Lacibacter sp. H407: one gene and its partner. The protein of the gene in region 2 interacts with the protein of the main gene of each other region in a pairwise test. Links are inferred from orthologs where the notes say so. Each region holds a gene or a part of one and is shown on either strand. Other genes may lie near its edges.

The links.
Region 1: the proteins of ftsA (region 2) and WG989_RS02965 interact in binary tests that used the Escherichia coli proteins (3 or more experiments, as listed by UniProt). The link is inferred for Lacibacter sp. H407 from one-to-one orthologs.

The regions. Positions count from the first base shown.
Region 1 is NZ_JBBKTU010000001.1:699,382-707,628, reverse strand. The notes cover bases 3,166-5,945. They hold WG989_RS02965 (rod shape-determining protein), read left to right. Parts: upstream 3,166-3,931; coding sequence 3,932-4,960; downstream 4,961-5,945. Other genes in these bases: WG989_RS02955 (rod shape-determining protein MreD), read left to right, coding at 5,849-5,945; mreC (rod shape-determining protein MreC), read left to right, coding at 5,004-5,852; purD (phosphoribosylamine--glycine ligase), read left to right, coding at 3,166-3,738. Also shown: WG989_RS02980 (PsbP-related protein), read left to right, coding at 84-701; WG989_RS02975 (peptide MFS transporter), read right to left, coding at 774-2,285; more of purD, read left to right, coding at 2,434-3,165; more of WG989_RS02955, read left to right, coding at 5,946-6,379; mrdA (penicillin-binding protein 2), read left to right, coding at 6,412-8,247. UniProt on the Escherichia coli protein: Forms membrane-associated dynamic filaments that are essential for cell shape determination. Acts by regulating cell wall synthesis and cell elongation, and thus cell shape.
Region 2 is NZ_JBBKTU010000001.1:252,885-261,288, reverse strand. The notes cover bases 165-3,101. They hold ftsA (cell division protein FtsA), read left to right. Parts: upstream 165-901; coding sequence 902-2,302; downstream 2,303-3,101. Other genes in these bases: ftsZ (cell division protein FtsZ), read left to right, coding at 2,416-3,101; WG989_RS01070 (cell division protein FtsQ/DivIB), read left to right, coding at 165-706. Outside these bases: more of WG989_RS01070, read left to right, coding at 1-164; more of ftsZ, read left to right, coding at 3,102-4,242; WG989_RS01055 (TonB-dependent receptor plug domain-containing protein), read left to right, coding at 4,875-7,802; WG989_RS01050 (RagB/SusD family nutrient uptake outer membrane protein), read left to right, coding at 7,838-8,404. UniProt on the Escherichia coli protein: Essential cell division protein that assists in the assembly of the Z ring. May serve as the principal membrane anchor for the Z ring.

The DNA of each region.
Region 1 (8,247 bases), 440 kb from region 2 along the record:
AATACGGTATTTTAAGGGGTTCACAGGATTTTTCATTGCATTATGGAATACAAGTTTGTACTTTTATAACACAATCAATGATAATGAAAAAGATAATCGTAGCCCTTTCCCTTGTTGTATCTGCTACGGCTGTATGGGCACAGCCTGCACGTATACCTGTGAACGACCTGAATACAGGCAACAACAAACCCAATACCAACACACCCACCAATTCCAATTCAAACACCCCCACAACCAGCAGTGAGTTGAAGAAGTACAGCGATCCGCAAGGACGTTATACCATTGGCTATCCCGGCGACTGGACTTTTAATGATAAATCGGATAACGCTATTTTTCAGTTAACATCACCTGCAGAAAACAGTGATGATAAATTCAGACAAAATCTGAATCTTCAAATTGAAGAATTAAAAGCAAATACTACCATTGAACAGTATGTGCAAACAAATATGGATGCCGTAAAAGAACTGGTGAAGGGGTATAAAGAAGTATCGTCCATGTATTTCAACCGCAATGGCGCAAGAGCATACCAGATCATTTACAAAGGAAGATATGGAAGCATGACCGATGATATCCAGATCAAACAACTCTTTACCATTTCAAGCAGCGGTAAAGGATATGTACTTACCTATGTAAGCAAAGAAGGAGAGCGTGATGCATTTGAAACCACAGCGAACAAGATCTTTAATTCATTTAAGTTCTGATAAAAATATTGAAGTAAAAACGAGGGCGGTCGCTTAGCGACCGCCCTCGTTTTATATACATTAAATAACTGATCAATGTTGATCGCTATGCATCATCGTCTGCAGTTTCTTGGTTAGCAAGAAAAGGATGAGTGATGCAACGCCTGCCATCGCAACGAACAACATAAAGAAATCGTAGTTGTTATTCATTTCATAACCCATGAACGATTTTGTTTTTCCATCTGGATACAAAGCACTCAAAACACCCGCCAGTTTATTGGCAAATGCATTGCCTAAAAACCATACGGCCATAAGAAGTGAAGCATATTTAAACGGTGCAAGTTTGTTTGCAAGCGACAATCCTATTGGCGACAAACAGAGTTCGCCCCATGTGTGTAACGCATACATACCCGTAAGCCAGATCATACTTACTTTAATACCTGTGCCAACATTTTTTACACCAAATGCAATCCACAAATAACCAACTGCAAGTAAAAACAAACCGATCGCCATTTTGGTAGGGGCAGAGGGTTCATGTTTACCAAGCTTTATCCAAAGCCATGCAAATAAAGGTGCAAAGGCCACTACAAAAATTGAATTGAGCGATTGAAACCAGCTGGCAGGCACTGTATAAAATCCAAGATCACGTTGTGTTTGTTCTTCAGCAAAAAATGTAAGCGATGCTCCGGCCTGCTCAAAAGCGCTCCAGAAAAAGATCACAAAAAATACAACTGTAAACAGTACGATCACCCGGTTCTTTTCAAACTTATTGAGTGTTTTATCAGCCATTACCATCACAAAAATAAAAATAGCGGCACCTCCCAACAGATAGGTTAAGTAACTCACCACTTTTGCATCGATGTAAAGCATGCCAATTGCAAGAGCAGAAAAAACGGCCAGTCCTAAAATGATCGCTATTGGTTTTATCCAAATTGCGGGTGTGTTTTTTGGAGTTAGTCCAAGTACTTGATTATCGGGGCCAAGCACATATTTTTTGTGAAAAGCTAACTGTACAGCCACGCTGATCAACATGCCGATACCACCAGCCAAAAATGCCCATTTGAAATCTGTGGGGTCGCCGGTATCACCTACCAGCCCGCATATAAAAGGACCTAAAGCACCGCCCACATTAATACCCATATAGAAAATAGTGTATGCAGGGTCAATTCTTCGGTCGTTCTTTGGGTATAGCTGCCCCACGAGCGAAGAAATGTTGGGTTTAAAAAATCCATTCCCAGCGATCATTAATCCAAGACCGGAAAAGAACAACAAAGAAGATAACTCGGGTGATGATTGGTAGGTTGATCCGCAGAAGAATAATAAAAATTCGCCCAAGGCCATTACAATACCGCCGGCAATAATGGAACGTTGATTGCCCCAGTAGCGATCAGCAATATAGCCACCAATCAACGGTGTGAGATATACAAGGCTGGTATAGCTGCCATATAAATTGGAAGCAAATACTTTGTCAAATAACAAGGCCTTGGTCATAAATAAAACCAGTACGGCACGCATACCGTAATAATTAAATCGTTCCCACATTTCAGTGCCGAATAAAACCCATAGCCCTTTCGGATGTCCTTTCTGTGCAGTTAATTCACTCATACAATTGGTTTATGTTTTTTTACGATGCGAAGTTTCGAAAGTAAGGAATTAATACTAACAATAATTCGTGTTAACTCTTCCCGTTTTTATGAATGGTTTAGGAAGTTGGAGATGTAAGAACTAATTTCGGGGCGAAGAAAAATCCGACATGAATATACTACTGCTTGGCTCTGGCGGCCGTGAACATGCTCTCTCGTGGAAATTAACACAAAGCCCGTTATGCGATCAGCTATACATCGCACCGGGTAATGCTGGTACATCTCAATGTGGCATCAACGTGCAATTACGTGTCGATGATGATTTTGCTGCAATGGAAGAATTCTGTCGCAGCAAAAATATTCACCTTGTAATTGTTGGGCCCGAAGATCCGCTGGTAAAAGGTGTGTACGATTATTTTGAAACCGCACATCAAACCAATCCATTTACTGATGGCTGGCTGGGAGTAATAGGCCCATCCAAATACGCCGCACAGTTAGAAGGAAGCAAGGCATTTGCAAAGGCATTCATGGAGCGTCACAATATTCCAACCGCTTCTTATCGTGAGTTTACCGATGTCAACTTCGATGAAGGAAGAGAATATCTCATGAATCATGCATTGCCGGTTGTGCTGAAAGCTGATGGATTGGCCGCAGGAAAAGGAGTGATCATTTGTAATAATCATCTGGAAGCCGTGGCTGAATTTGATATGATGATCCATCAACACAAATTTGGCGACGCCGGTAAACGTGTGGTGATCGAAGAGTTTTTGAATGGAATTGAAATGAGCGTGTTTGTGCTCACCGATGGCAAAAATTATTGCCTCTTACCCGAAGCAAAAGACTACAAACGCATTGGCGAAGGCGATACCGGTTTGAATACGGGAGGAATGGGTGCAGTAAGCCCGGTTCCGTTTGCCGATGATGTGTTTATGAAAAAAGTGATCGATCGTGTGGTAGAGCCAACCATCAATGGATTTCGTAGAGAGAACTTGGTGTATAAAGGCTTCGTATTCATTGGATTGATCAAGGTGAACAACGAACCGTATGTGATCGAATACAACTGTCGCATGGGCGATCCGGAAACAGAAGTGGTGATTCCGCGGCTTAAAAACGACCTGGTAGAATTGCTCACAGCTACGGCAAACGGAACCATTGATACTGTCAAAATAGAACAGGATCCACGCTTTGCCGTTACCATGATGGCAGTAAGCGGTGGCTATCCCGGCGATTATATTAAGGGATATGAAATTGAAGGGCTCGACCAAACAGTCGAAGGTTCCATGATCTTTCATGCCGGCACAGCTGCTGAAGGAGATACAATTGTAACCAGCGGCGGACGTGTGCTTGCTGTAACATCAATGGGAAACGAGGTAGCTGATTGTGTGGCACAATCAAAAAATATACTGTCGAGTATCCGCTTCAAAAAAATGTATTACCGCAGCGATATTGGGTATGAATTTTTGAATACTAACTGAAACGTATAAACGAAGTTGAGCGACTCTTCTTTTCCTGTTTACTGCCATCAATGAAAAGTCAGGTGGTAAAGTGTTGGATGATGTTTTGAAAAATTTGTTGAAAAAACACTTACGGGCACGGTTTTAGCGTTGTTATTCCAAATTTTTCACTCAAATTTGCAAGCATCGGAACAATCAATTTCCAGTAACCAATATGGGACTCTTCAACTTTTTTATTCAGGAAATAGCTATGGACCTGGGTACCGCCAATACCCTCATTATACACAACGATGAAATTGTTGTAAATGAACCGTCTATCGTAGCACTTGATCGCAATAATCCAAAGAACGTTTTAGCAGTGGGAAAAAAGGCATTGATGATGCACGAAAAAACCCACGAAAGTATACGCACAGTTCGTCCGTTGAAAGATGGTGTAATTGCCGATTTCAATGCAGCGGAACTGATGATCCGTGAACTCATCAAATTAGTATTGACCAAAAAACCATTGTTTGCCCCCAAGTGGCGGATGATGATCTGCATACCAAGCAGTATTACCGAGGTAGAAAAAAGAGCGGTACGTGACAGTGCCGAGCAGGCCGGTGCACAGGAAGTATATCTGTTGCATGAACCAATGGCAGCAGCTCTTGGTATTGGCATTGATGTAGAAGAACCGGTTGGTAATATGATCGTTGATATTGGTGGTGGTACTACCGGTATTACCGTTATTGCGTTGGCAGGTATCGTGTGCGATCAGAGTATCCGTATTGCCGGCGATGAATTTACAGCTGATATTATGGAAGCACTTCGCCGCTACCACAGTTTATTGATTGGTGAACGTACGGCCGAGCAGATCAAAATTCAGATCGGTGCTGCCATGAAGGAACTGGACAATCCACCCGATGATATTCCGGTAAACGGTCGTGATCTTGTAACGGGTATTCCCAAACAGATCATGGTGAGTTACCAGGAAATTGCAGAAGCACTCGATAAAAGTATTTTCAAAATAGAAGAAGCCATCCTCAAAGCTTTGGAAATGACGCCTCCCGAACTGGCGGCCGATATCTACCGCAGAGGTATCTATATTACAGGTGGTGGTGCCTTGTTACGTGGACTGGATAAGCGTTTGAATCAAAAGATCAAACTGCCGGTTCATATTGCAGATGATCCGCTAAAGAGTGTGGTAAGAGGTACAGGTATTGCATTGAAAAACTACAATCGCTACCCGTTTGTGATGCGCAACTGATGATAGCATCCACAAACGGTGGAACCAATAAAACCCACCTTTCGTGCGGAATCTTTTTGCTTTTATCAGACGATTCTCAGTCTTACTTTTTTTCCTGGTGCTCGAAGTCATCAGTCTGATGCTTTTGTTCCGCTACAACAAATTTCATCAGGCGGCTTATATGGATACAGCCGGTGAAATTACAGGCAGTATTGAAGCCCAGTACAGTAAAGTAAGCGGTTACTTTAGTTTGAAAAAGGAGAATGAAGCATTACGTCGCCGGTTAACCGAAGTACAAAATAAGCTGGCCGAAAATTTTCAAAGCCCCGATACTTCACAACGAATCATCACTGATTCTATTCCCATTGATACGCTTGGTAACAAACGCAAGTACCTGTATATGGATGCAGAGGTTGTAAATAACTCTGTTTCGCAGCCCAATAACTATTTCACTATTCATCGTGGAACTAAGCAAGGCGTACAGCCGGGCATGGTAGTTATTTCACCCAATGGTGTAGCGGGTGTTGTATTGGATGCTACTGATAATTTTGCCACTGTAATGAGTATGCTCAACAAGCAAAGCCGCATCAGTGCACGGTTAAAGAAAACAGGCGAAAGCGGACGTATTGAATGGGATGGCAAAAACCCCCGGCAGGTGCAGTTGAGGGATATTCCAAAAAGTGTAAAACCGGCAGTAGGCGATACTGTTATCACCAGTCAGTATTCTGATTTTCCTCCGGGTGTGATGATTGGCGTAATTATAAAAGTAATTCCGGAACAAAGCAGTAATAACTATTTGTTGCAGATACGTCCTTCCAACGATTTCAGTCGTTTGCAAAATGTATTTGTGATATCCAACCTGCAACGCAATGAACAACTGGAACTTGAAAACCGTTTGAAAAAGAAGAAATGAGTACGCTCTTACGAAATATTATCCGTTTGATTTTATTCATCCTGTTGCAGGTGTTTGTACTCAATCAGGTGCCGCCGTTGCATCAATACATCACTCCTTATATTTATTTCCTGTTTATTTTGTGGCTGCCGTTCAGTCTTAGCCGCAGTGGATTATTGATCGTATCTTTTATTACTGGTATTTGTCTTGACTTCTTTACAAAAACGCCGGGGCTTCATGCAGCCGCCTGTGTATTGATCGGTTACCTGCGTCCCTTTCTCATTAACTTATTAATGCCACAGCAAGGAGTTGAATTTAATTACCGTGAGCCTTCGGTAGCAAGTTTGGGGTTTACACAATACATCACTTATGTATCAGTGCTTACACTTTTTCATCATGGTTTGTTATTTACCATCCAGGCATTCCAGTTTGGAAATATTTTATATCTCATTTTAAAAACACTCGGGTCAACTGTAATAAGTTTGTTGCTTGTTACCATTATAGAAATTATCTTTATACGCAAGCAGAAATTTTTAACCAATACCTGATCTTCCATTATTGAAAAACCTAGTAACAGGCTATGGCCGAATTTAATCAGTCACGACAAACCACCTTCCGTATTATTATCGGTATTGTATTCGCCATTATTCTTGTACGATTAATGACGTTGCAGTTATTTACATCCAAGTATTCAAAATTGGCGAGTGATCAGGCCATCCTCCGCAAAATTGTTTATCCAAGCCGTGGTATTATTTTCGACCGGAAAGGCAAAGCCATTTTGGATAACGTAACCATGTATGATTTGATGGTTACACCTTCGCAACTGAAAGGCGTTGATACATCTGCATTATGCCGCATCTTAAATATTGATACAGCCGAATTCAAAAAGAGGGTTGTTACATCGATCATTAAAAATTCACGAAACCGTCCGGGAGTTTTTGAACCACTGCTTTCCCCTGAGCAATATGCAAAAGTGAATGAGAACCTGTTCAAGTTTCAACCTGCCTTCTTTTTGCAGGAACGACCTATCCGGAGTTATCCATACAAAGCTGCTGCACACCTGCTTGGTTATATTGGTGAAGTAGATTCATCCATGCTGAAACGATCTAACTATTTTTATCAGATGGGCGATTTTGCCGGTCGCAGCGGATTAGAAAGTTATTATGAAAAAATATTGATGGGACAGCGGGGTATACAATATGTACTGCGTGATAATTTCAACCGACCCATTGGTCCATACGAAAACGGCGAATTTGATTCAGCTGCAACAGCCGGTCGCCATCTTAATACCTATATCGACATTGAAGTACAGGAACTAGCTGAGCGATTAATGAATGGTAAAGTGGGCAGTGTAGTGGCGATAGAGCCAAGTACAGGTGGCATCATCGCCATGGCATCGGGCCCCAGTTATGATCCAAACGAATTAACAGGTGGTGAATCAAGAAAAAATTTCAGCCGTTTATTTTTAGATCCTTCCTCGCCATTACTGAATCGTGGAATGCAAGGTGTGTATCCTCCGGGTTCAACGTTCAAGCCATTGGGTGCATTGGTGGCGTTGGATGAGGGATTGATCACACCGGATTATGGATATGCCTGTTTTGGGCGTTATGGCCCATGCGGTCGGCCTGCCTGCACGCATTCAAATGCAGGGCATGCTGCAAACCTGAGTTTATCAATTGCCAACTCCTGCAACTCGTATTACGCACATATGTTTCGCATGGCCATTGATAACCCTGCGTATAAAGATGTAGAGAAAGGATTGTTGAAATGGAAAGAATATATGACCGGCTTCGGACTAGGTCATCGTCTTGGGGTTGATATGCCGGGTGAATATGCCGGGTTTATTCCGGACACTGCACGATACAATCGTGTTTTTCGAAAAGGTGGCTGGAGTTCCTGCACTATTGCATCGCTGGGTATTGGGCAAGGCGAAATTCAAGCTACCCCATTACAAATGGCCAACGCCATGTGCCTGATTGCTAACCGTGGCTGGTATTACACGCCACACTTTGTGAAAAATATTGACGGCGAAACGCCGGAAGATACGGTGTTGAATAAGTACCGTCAGAAAATTTCGCCTTTGCATATTCCCAATGATTACTACCAGGCAGTAATTGACGGAATGGAGATGGTGGTAACAAATGGTACGGCCCGTAATGCACACATCGACGGTTTTGCTGTGTGTGCAAAAACAGGAACTGTAGAAAATTATTTCAGAAATGTAAAGCAGCAGAACCACTCGTTCTTTGTGGCGTTTGCACCAAAAGATAATCCACGGATTGCTATTTGCGTGGTGGTGGAAAATGCAGGGTATGGTTCTACATGGGCTGCACCAATCGCTTCGTTGTTGATGGAAAAGTTTTTAACGGATTCCATTGCGGGCGATAAACGAAAAGCAGAAGTGGAACGCATCAGC
Region 2 (8,404 bases):
GTTTACATCATTTCCAAATGAAACAACGGCTGCACGTACAAAGGATAGTGTGTTGAAACAGCAGGTAAGAGAAATGGGACAGTTCATTTTAAAAGATGAATTCTGGATGGCGCAGATCGATCAGGTGAATATCAACAACTATGAATTTGAATTGATGCCGAAGTTGGGTAACCATATTATTCAGTTTGGAAATGCGGAAAAGATCGCACCAAAATTTGACCGCCTGTTATTGTTCTATAAAAAGATCATGCACAAAACAGGATGGAATTATTACAGCACACTGGATGTACGTTACGATAAACAATTGGTGGCATTACGCAGAGACAGTGTAAGCTTATTCAAAAGTTTTGTAGTAGAACAAAATAACTATAAGATCAATACAACAATAGACAGCAGTTATATACCGAACGATTCATTGATCGGTAATACAAACGAATCCAATAACAGTTTGCTTACCTCTGGGCCCTATAAGAGAGAACCAACATCCGCAGAGCCCGTTTTAAAGTCCGCTACTGTGAAACCAGAACCAACGGAAAGTCGCAATGCGATGAAAAACCAATTCCCTACCCCTAAAGGAAAAGCACCAACACCAACATCCATTGAACAAAAACCTAAGCCCGTGAATGAAGAAGAAGCAGTGTTAAATGAGGCGAAGAGCCAACCTGTGAAAAAACAACCGAAAGCAGTGATGAAGAAGAAAGATTAAACGGCCTCCCCCAAACCCCTCCGGCAGAGGGGCTTTGCAAGGCACAAAGGCCAACTTGTCTAAGAGAGTAATGAATGGATAAGAAGTTGAAGTAAAAAGAAAAGATGAAGTGAGTGACACAACGAAGAACAGCTAAGCACAACAGTTGATAACCATAAAAACAAAAAAGCACACAACTAAAAACAACATACAACTATGACATCGGAATTACCAACAAACGGAGCCACATCGACCGCACAGGCTGTGAACAACAATCCCATTATTGTGGGGTTGGATATTGGTACCACAAAGATTGCAGCAATTGCCGGACGAAAAAACGAATTTGGCAAACTGGAAATTCTCGGCTTTGGCCGGGCAAACTCCAGTGGTGTGCAGCATGGAATGGTATTGAATATTGATCAAACCATTAAAGCCATTGAACAGGCATTGCAGAATTGTTATGCCAGCAATCCCAACTTAGAGATCAACGAAGTGTATGTGGGTATTGCAGGTCATCACATTAAATCGTTGCAAACACGTGGCGATATTGTTCGCCAGAACAACGAAGAGGAAATTGCACAACGTGAAATTGATCAACTCATCGGCGATCAATACAAAACCTATATTCCTGCAGGCGATCAGATCATTGATGTGATACCGCAGGAGTTTACGGTGGATAATTTTCAGAATATTCCCAACCCGATCGGCTATAGTGGCGTGAAAGTTGGTGCTAACTTTCATATCATCACCGGCGATAAAAATGCGATCCGCAATATTAACCGCAGTGTTGAAAAAAGTAATTTGAAAGTGAAGGACCTGGTACTGCAACCACTGGCTTCAGCAGCAGCAGTTATGTGTGAGCATGATCTGGAAGCGGGTGTTGCCATTGTGGATATTGGTGGTGGCACAACTGATCTTGCTGTTTTTTATGAAGGCATTTTAAAACATACAGCCGTAATTCCTTTTGGTGGTGAGAACATTACCAATGATATTAAAATGGGATTGGGCGTGTTACGTACACAGGCTGAACAAATGAAAGTACAGTTTGGAAGTGCGTTGGCCGATGAAGCAAAATCAAATGCATTTATTACCATTCCGGGTATTCGTGGAATGGCACCCAAAGAGATCAGTGTAAAAAATCTGTCGCACATTATCCAGGCACGCATGAGCGAGATCATGGATTTTGTAACCTATCATTTAAAGCAGGTTGGTTTAGATAACCGCATGCTCAATGGTGGTATCGTATTAACAGGTGGTGGATCACAATTGAAACATCTTATTCAGTTAACTGAATATGTTACAGGATTAAATGCACGTATTGGTTTTCCGAACGAGCATCTATCATCCGGGCATATTGATGAATTGGCGAAGCCAATGTATTCAACCTGTATTGGTTTGATCTTAAAAGGATACAACGTATTTGAGAACACACAAAACAAACTGAAAGGCATCGAAATAAAAGAAGAGCCTGTAGCAGAAGTGGTAAATGAATACGACGACCAGACAGAAACACATGTGGTACGTGTGAAAAAACGCAAGAGCCTGAAAGGATTTATGGACAGTATAAAAGATGGTTTGATCGATCTGTTTAACGAAGAAGAAGACAGGAAACTTTAAAAGAAAGTCTGTAGCCGATAGTTTTTAGTAGATAGTATAGGGACTACTAATGATTTAAGACTACAGGCTATCGGCTAATAAAAAACTTACTAACCCAGCAAACCCGGAAAGTTATGATACATTTTGATCTGCCAAAGGAAAAGTCATCCATCATTAAAGTAATTGGTGTAGGTGGCGGTGGTAGCAATGCAGTAAATCACATGCATGCTCAGATTATTGAAGGCGTAAATTTTATTATTTGTAATACAGATGCACAAGCCATTGCACAAAGCATGGTGCCGAATAAAGTGCAGTTAGGTCCGCATTTAACGCAGGGCCTTGGTGCAGGCGCCAATCCTGAAATTGGAAGGCAGGCAACCGAAGAAAGTTTAGAGGAATTAAAAACCATGTTGGAAGTAAATACCAAAATGGCGTTTATTACAGCAGGTATGGGTGGTGGAACAGGCACAGGTGGTGCTCCCATCATTGCAAAAATTTGTAAAGATCTTGGCATCCTCACCGTTGGCATTGTTACCACACCGTTTGGATACGAAGGAAAGAAACGTATTCAACAGGCAGAAGATGGTATCAACCGTTTGAAAGACTATGTTGATACATTGCTCGTGATCAGCAATGATAAATTGCGTCATCAGTTTGGTAATTTGAAAATGAAAGAAGCATTTTCAAAAGCAGATAATGTATTGGCTACTGCTGCCAAATGTATTACCGATGTGATCAACAGCACCGGCCAGATCAATGTGGATTTTGCCGATGTATGTACTGTAATGAAAAACGGAGGTGTAGCTATTCTTGGTAATGCAAGTGCAAACGGTGACAACCGTGCACAGCGTGCCATTGAAGAAGCATTGAATTCACCATTGTTGAATGATAACGATATTAAAGGTGCAAAATGGATCCTAATTAATATCAACAGTGCAGAAGGTGATCATGAATTTACAATGGATGAAGTAGAGATCATTCAAAACCATTTGTTATCACAAGCTGGTGAAAACACAGATGTGATCCTTGGTTTAGGTTATGATAGTACGTTAGGCGATAAGATCGGTATTACATTGATCGCAACAGGTTTTGAAGCAAAAGATCCGTTTGATAAAAAGCCTGCTGTTGTTGAAGAGGTAAAACCAAAGGTTGAAAAAATTGTGATGACACTTGGTGAACCGGAGAAGAAAGAATATTCACAACCGGCATTGTTTGCAGAAGAGATCAAAGATCCGATTGCGCCGAGTATTGTGGAAGAAGTAAAGAAGGTAGAGGTACCTGTAATGCAAACGCCTGCTGCACCAAAAGTTGAAACAGCACGTATTGAATTTACATTGGAACCAACAGCACCAGCACCAATGCCGGTTGCAGAAGAGAAACAAGTAGTGCATGAGCCAACACCGGTACCCGTTCAACAGAAAAGTATTGACACATATACAAACGAACCTGTTTCCCGGCCTGTAAGCGGGGGCTATTTAGCCAAGCCCGCCATTATTTACACCGAGGAAAGAGAAGAATCCATTCCGGAAAAAATAGCCGAAGAAAAACCGGTTGCGATTCCTGCTCAGTTGCAAATTGTGAAAGACGATGAAGAATCGTTTGACATGCAGCTGGTGGAAAAAACAGATCAACCAACGGCGGAGAAAGAGCTTCGGGCCGATCAAAATGTTCATCTTGCTTCTTCGGAAGAGCCTCCGGTAACGGATGAGGCAGAAGAGCAACGGAAGAAGGCAGCCGATCGTTTACAGAAGTTGAGAAACCTCTCGTTCAACATCAATGCACCGGATCCGAATAATGAGTTTGAAACTGTGCCGGCTTATCTCCGCCGTAATTTAGAATTGTACAACACGATTTCACCGGCTGAAAATTTTTACAGCAATTACACGGTGCAAAGTGATGAAAATAACCAGGCACAGATCAATACCATCAACACATTCTTAGATGGTAAAAAACCCGATTAATGAATTGCTCTGTGTTTCAACACAGAGACATCTTTGTTTTATAGTTGTAAGTTGAATTTTAGAATCGTAAGTTTTATTAGTTGTGTAAAAGCCCCGCCTTAAAAAGCGGGGCTTTGTTTTGCTTAAACCTTAAACATAAGAAAACTAGAATCAATTTTTTTTACTGTTGTTGAAAGATGAAAGGTAGCACTAAGTATAAGCTGATTTCATGACAATGGTAATCTTGCTCACTGATTCATATCAAGTACAGTTTCCAATCGTATAATTATCAAGTGGAATAAAATTCTTGTTTTTTATTCTTCTTTTTTAGCATTCATATTGCGTGTATAAAAGATCAATTGAATCTGCTGTAGTGAGTAGTAGAACATGCATTTTTCTTCATACAGGTTTTTCCCTTTTTAAAAAATTGCGCAAACGGTTGAAACCCCTGCGCAACCGTTTGCGCATGCGTTTTGGAAAATTGCCGCTGTTAAATCATTAATAATTCCTTCTAACTTGGTCTTGCTTTAAACGGGATAATGTATAGCGATTGATTTTACAAATGATATGTTTTTAAGAAACAAAAAATGTAAGATCTGATAACGGAAGAGTTGTTGTCGTTTGAAGTAAAGCTTAAACTAACTATTATAATTATGAGTACACGATTGTCATTAGCCACGGCTAAACAACGGCTTATTTTTTTTGCTTTCGTACTTTTTTCTGCTATTAACGGAAACGCACAAACTGATACGTCTGCACAGGCAACAGACGATTCCATTTTAGTGATTGCAACAAACGGGGTTAAGATACAGCAAATGTCTGCCGGTGTAAAAGGGATCAACCAGGTGCCTTTAAAATATGCAACTACTCAACCATACATTTCTTTACAACAAATCGTAAAAGGTAATTTGGCTGCTGTTTATGTACAGGAGCCAAGTGGCGAACCGGGTACAGAACAGAATATATTTGTTCGTGGTATTTCTTCGCCTCTTTTAAGCAAGCGTGAATTGTTTGATCAGCAGGCGGCTGTTTATCTGAACGGTATTCCACTTGTACAGGATAATCCGTTTGCATACGAAATTCAGAAATACGATTTCAACCGTATTGGACCTGCCACCAACTTACTTGCTGCCATTAACTTAGATAACATTGAATCGATCGAAGTAATTAAAGATCCGGTGATGCTTGCAAAACTTGGTCCCATTGCAACAAATGGTGCTATCTGGATCACAACAAAAAATGCACATTCGGGTTACAGAGAAATATCGATCAATAGTTATTATGGTTTTGCACAAAGCCCTTCGATTACTCCTGTAAATGCTGCATACGAAAATAATTTCCGCAAGCCGTTTTACGACAGGTTCGGAACTGTTGCCGACAGGTTGAACTATCCACCATATTTAAGAGATTCGACCAATGCAGATTATTATGGCCCGGCAAACTGGAGCGATAATTATTATAAGAATACACCGTTGTATAATGTTGACCTGAGTTTAACTGGTGGATCTGAACGTGCCAACTTCCGCTTTTTTGGTGGTGCTACTAAAAATGCATCAAGTGCAGATGAAACAGCGATCAACCGTTATACAGGATCCTTCTTTATTAATGCTGCTCCTATTAAATGGTTGATGGTATCAAGTATGATCAACTATACCCGGTTAGAACGTACACGCAACCTTAATATACGTGACAGGCTTGCTGAGCAGCGTTACATTCCTGATCTTACCAATCCGCTTACGCCAAATAAAAGTCTTTACGGTTCTTATCTCAATGAGTTTAATAAAGCCATTGATGATAACACATCAAACGTAATACAAGGTTACTTTGCTTTATCGGCCGATCTTAACAAGTTTGCTTACAACGGTCGTATTGCATTCGATTACAACGAAGGTATCCGTGATGCATTCTGGCCAACCACGTTATTAGAGAAGAATAATTTTGTATCGAATTATTTCGGGTACAACCAACGGGTGGTAATCAGCAATACACTGTCTTATAAAGTAAACGTAAATGAAAGACAGAAATTAGTACTGGAAGCCGGGCAGAATTTTATGGCCGATACTTACAAGTATGATTATGCATATGCATACAATGGCCCTAACGATTTCGTGAAGATCAATGTAGTGAATGGAGATCCCAATGCAGCTGATTATTTATTGCCAACCGCTTTCAGAGTGAATTACTTTCCAAGTAAAATGCGTTCGGCATTAGCATCTTTTTCGGGCAACGCTACCTACTCATTTAACGATGTTTTGAAACTGAGTGCGGTTGTAAGCAGAGATGGTTCATCGAACATGCAACCAGATAATCGCTGGACAACTAATTTCTCCGGCGGTGCAGAATGGGATATCAAAAAACAATTTGAAACAAAATTAAAACGTATCAATGCATTTACAGCAACTGCATCATGGGCACGTTTAGGCAGACTGTTGAGTGATGACAGGTTTAATGCAGGTGCACAATATCGTGTAGATATGGGCTGGGGAAGTGAACCAACATTGGGATCGTATGTTGGCATGCCAGGCATTTCAAGACCTTATACAAGCGGATGGATCGGTTATGGTATTCCATGGGCGTACAGTGATCAGTTGAATATCGGTGTTCGTTTAGCCACATTGAACAACCGCTTAAAATTTGCACTCGATATTTATAACAGGGATGATAAGCAAATGCTTTTACCTGTTCCGGTTCCTGTTGAATGGGGTTATACAAGTGCATATAAAAATGGTATGCATGTTCGCAACAATGGAGTGGAACTTACGGTGGTTGCTGATCTGTTGCCTGCTGAATCAAATGCAGTAAGTTGGAATTTTGCACTCAACATATCTCAAAATAATAATAAACTGATTGCTTTACCTGATGGATTGCAGGAGGTGATCATTGGAAATAACAAACTGTCTGTTGGCCGTCGTATTGATGCGTTTTGGGTACTCTTAAATAACAACAACGGAACAGCCTATCCTCCAACAGGACCGGTGCTAAGTTACAGAGGCGTTCCGTTCAAAGCAGGAGATCCACGATGGGTTGATGTTACAAGTGATGGTGTAATTAATGATGATGATAAAGTTTTAAGAGGAAATTATATTCCAAAAGTAAGTGGCGGATTCAATAACTCGATCGGGTTCAAATCATTTACACTTGATGCGCAGTTTTATTTTGCACTCGGCCGCAAAGTAATGAACCAGTATGCATCATCTCGTCTCAATTTTATAAACGTCGAGGCAAGCAACAATATTAACTCAGTAAAGGAAATTACATTCTGGGAAAAGAAAATGGATCTGTCATCTTACCCCATGTATAATCCATGGAGTGCGGTTGTTCCTTACCGTCTTGAACAGGATCTTTTTCTTGATGATGCATCATTTTTAAAACTCCGTTCGCTTTCTCTCAGCTACAGTTTAAAACCGAAAAAAGATAAGGGTATCACCAGTTGTGTATTTTATGTAACAGGTACAAACCTCTTTACACTTACACCATTTAAAGGTGATGATCCCGAACTCGTGAACTACAACGGCATTTATACTGGTTATGGCTTGCCGTTTTCACGCACATTCATTACAGGTGTAAGACTTGGTTTATAATCTCAAACAGAAATCATTCAAAATAATCAGGAAACATGAAGATTATGTCAGTAACAACAAACAAGCTGATAAGCATTGGAAAGAAACTGGTGCTTGCAACAGCGTTGGTGCTTTTCATGGGAGCTTGTAACAAGCAATTGGATATTCAATCATCACGCCAGGCAGATGAGTTGGGCCATTGGGATTCGTACGAAGATGCACGAAGCGGACTCATTGGATTATATGGATTGCTGCGTGCAGCAGTTGCGGATAACAATGCACATTGGATGTGGGGCGAATTAAGGAACGGCGATTTTCAGTCAGTTTCACGTCCCGATCTGAAAGCAGTGATTGAAGGAAACCTCAATGCATCGTTTCCAACAATTGAAGCGGTTACAAACTGGCGTCGTTTTTATGCAGTGATCAATGCAAGTAATCTGTTTATTGAACGTGTGGCAGGTTGCAAAGCCGATCAACGTTATACTGAATCGTATTATAAACTTGATGTTGCACAGGCAAGGGCCATTCGTGCATTCACATATTTCTACATTGCAAGGATCTGGGGCGATGTTCCGCTTATCATTAATACAAAAGAAGGAAGCTTTGATGAACTGCCACGCACC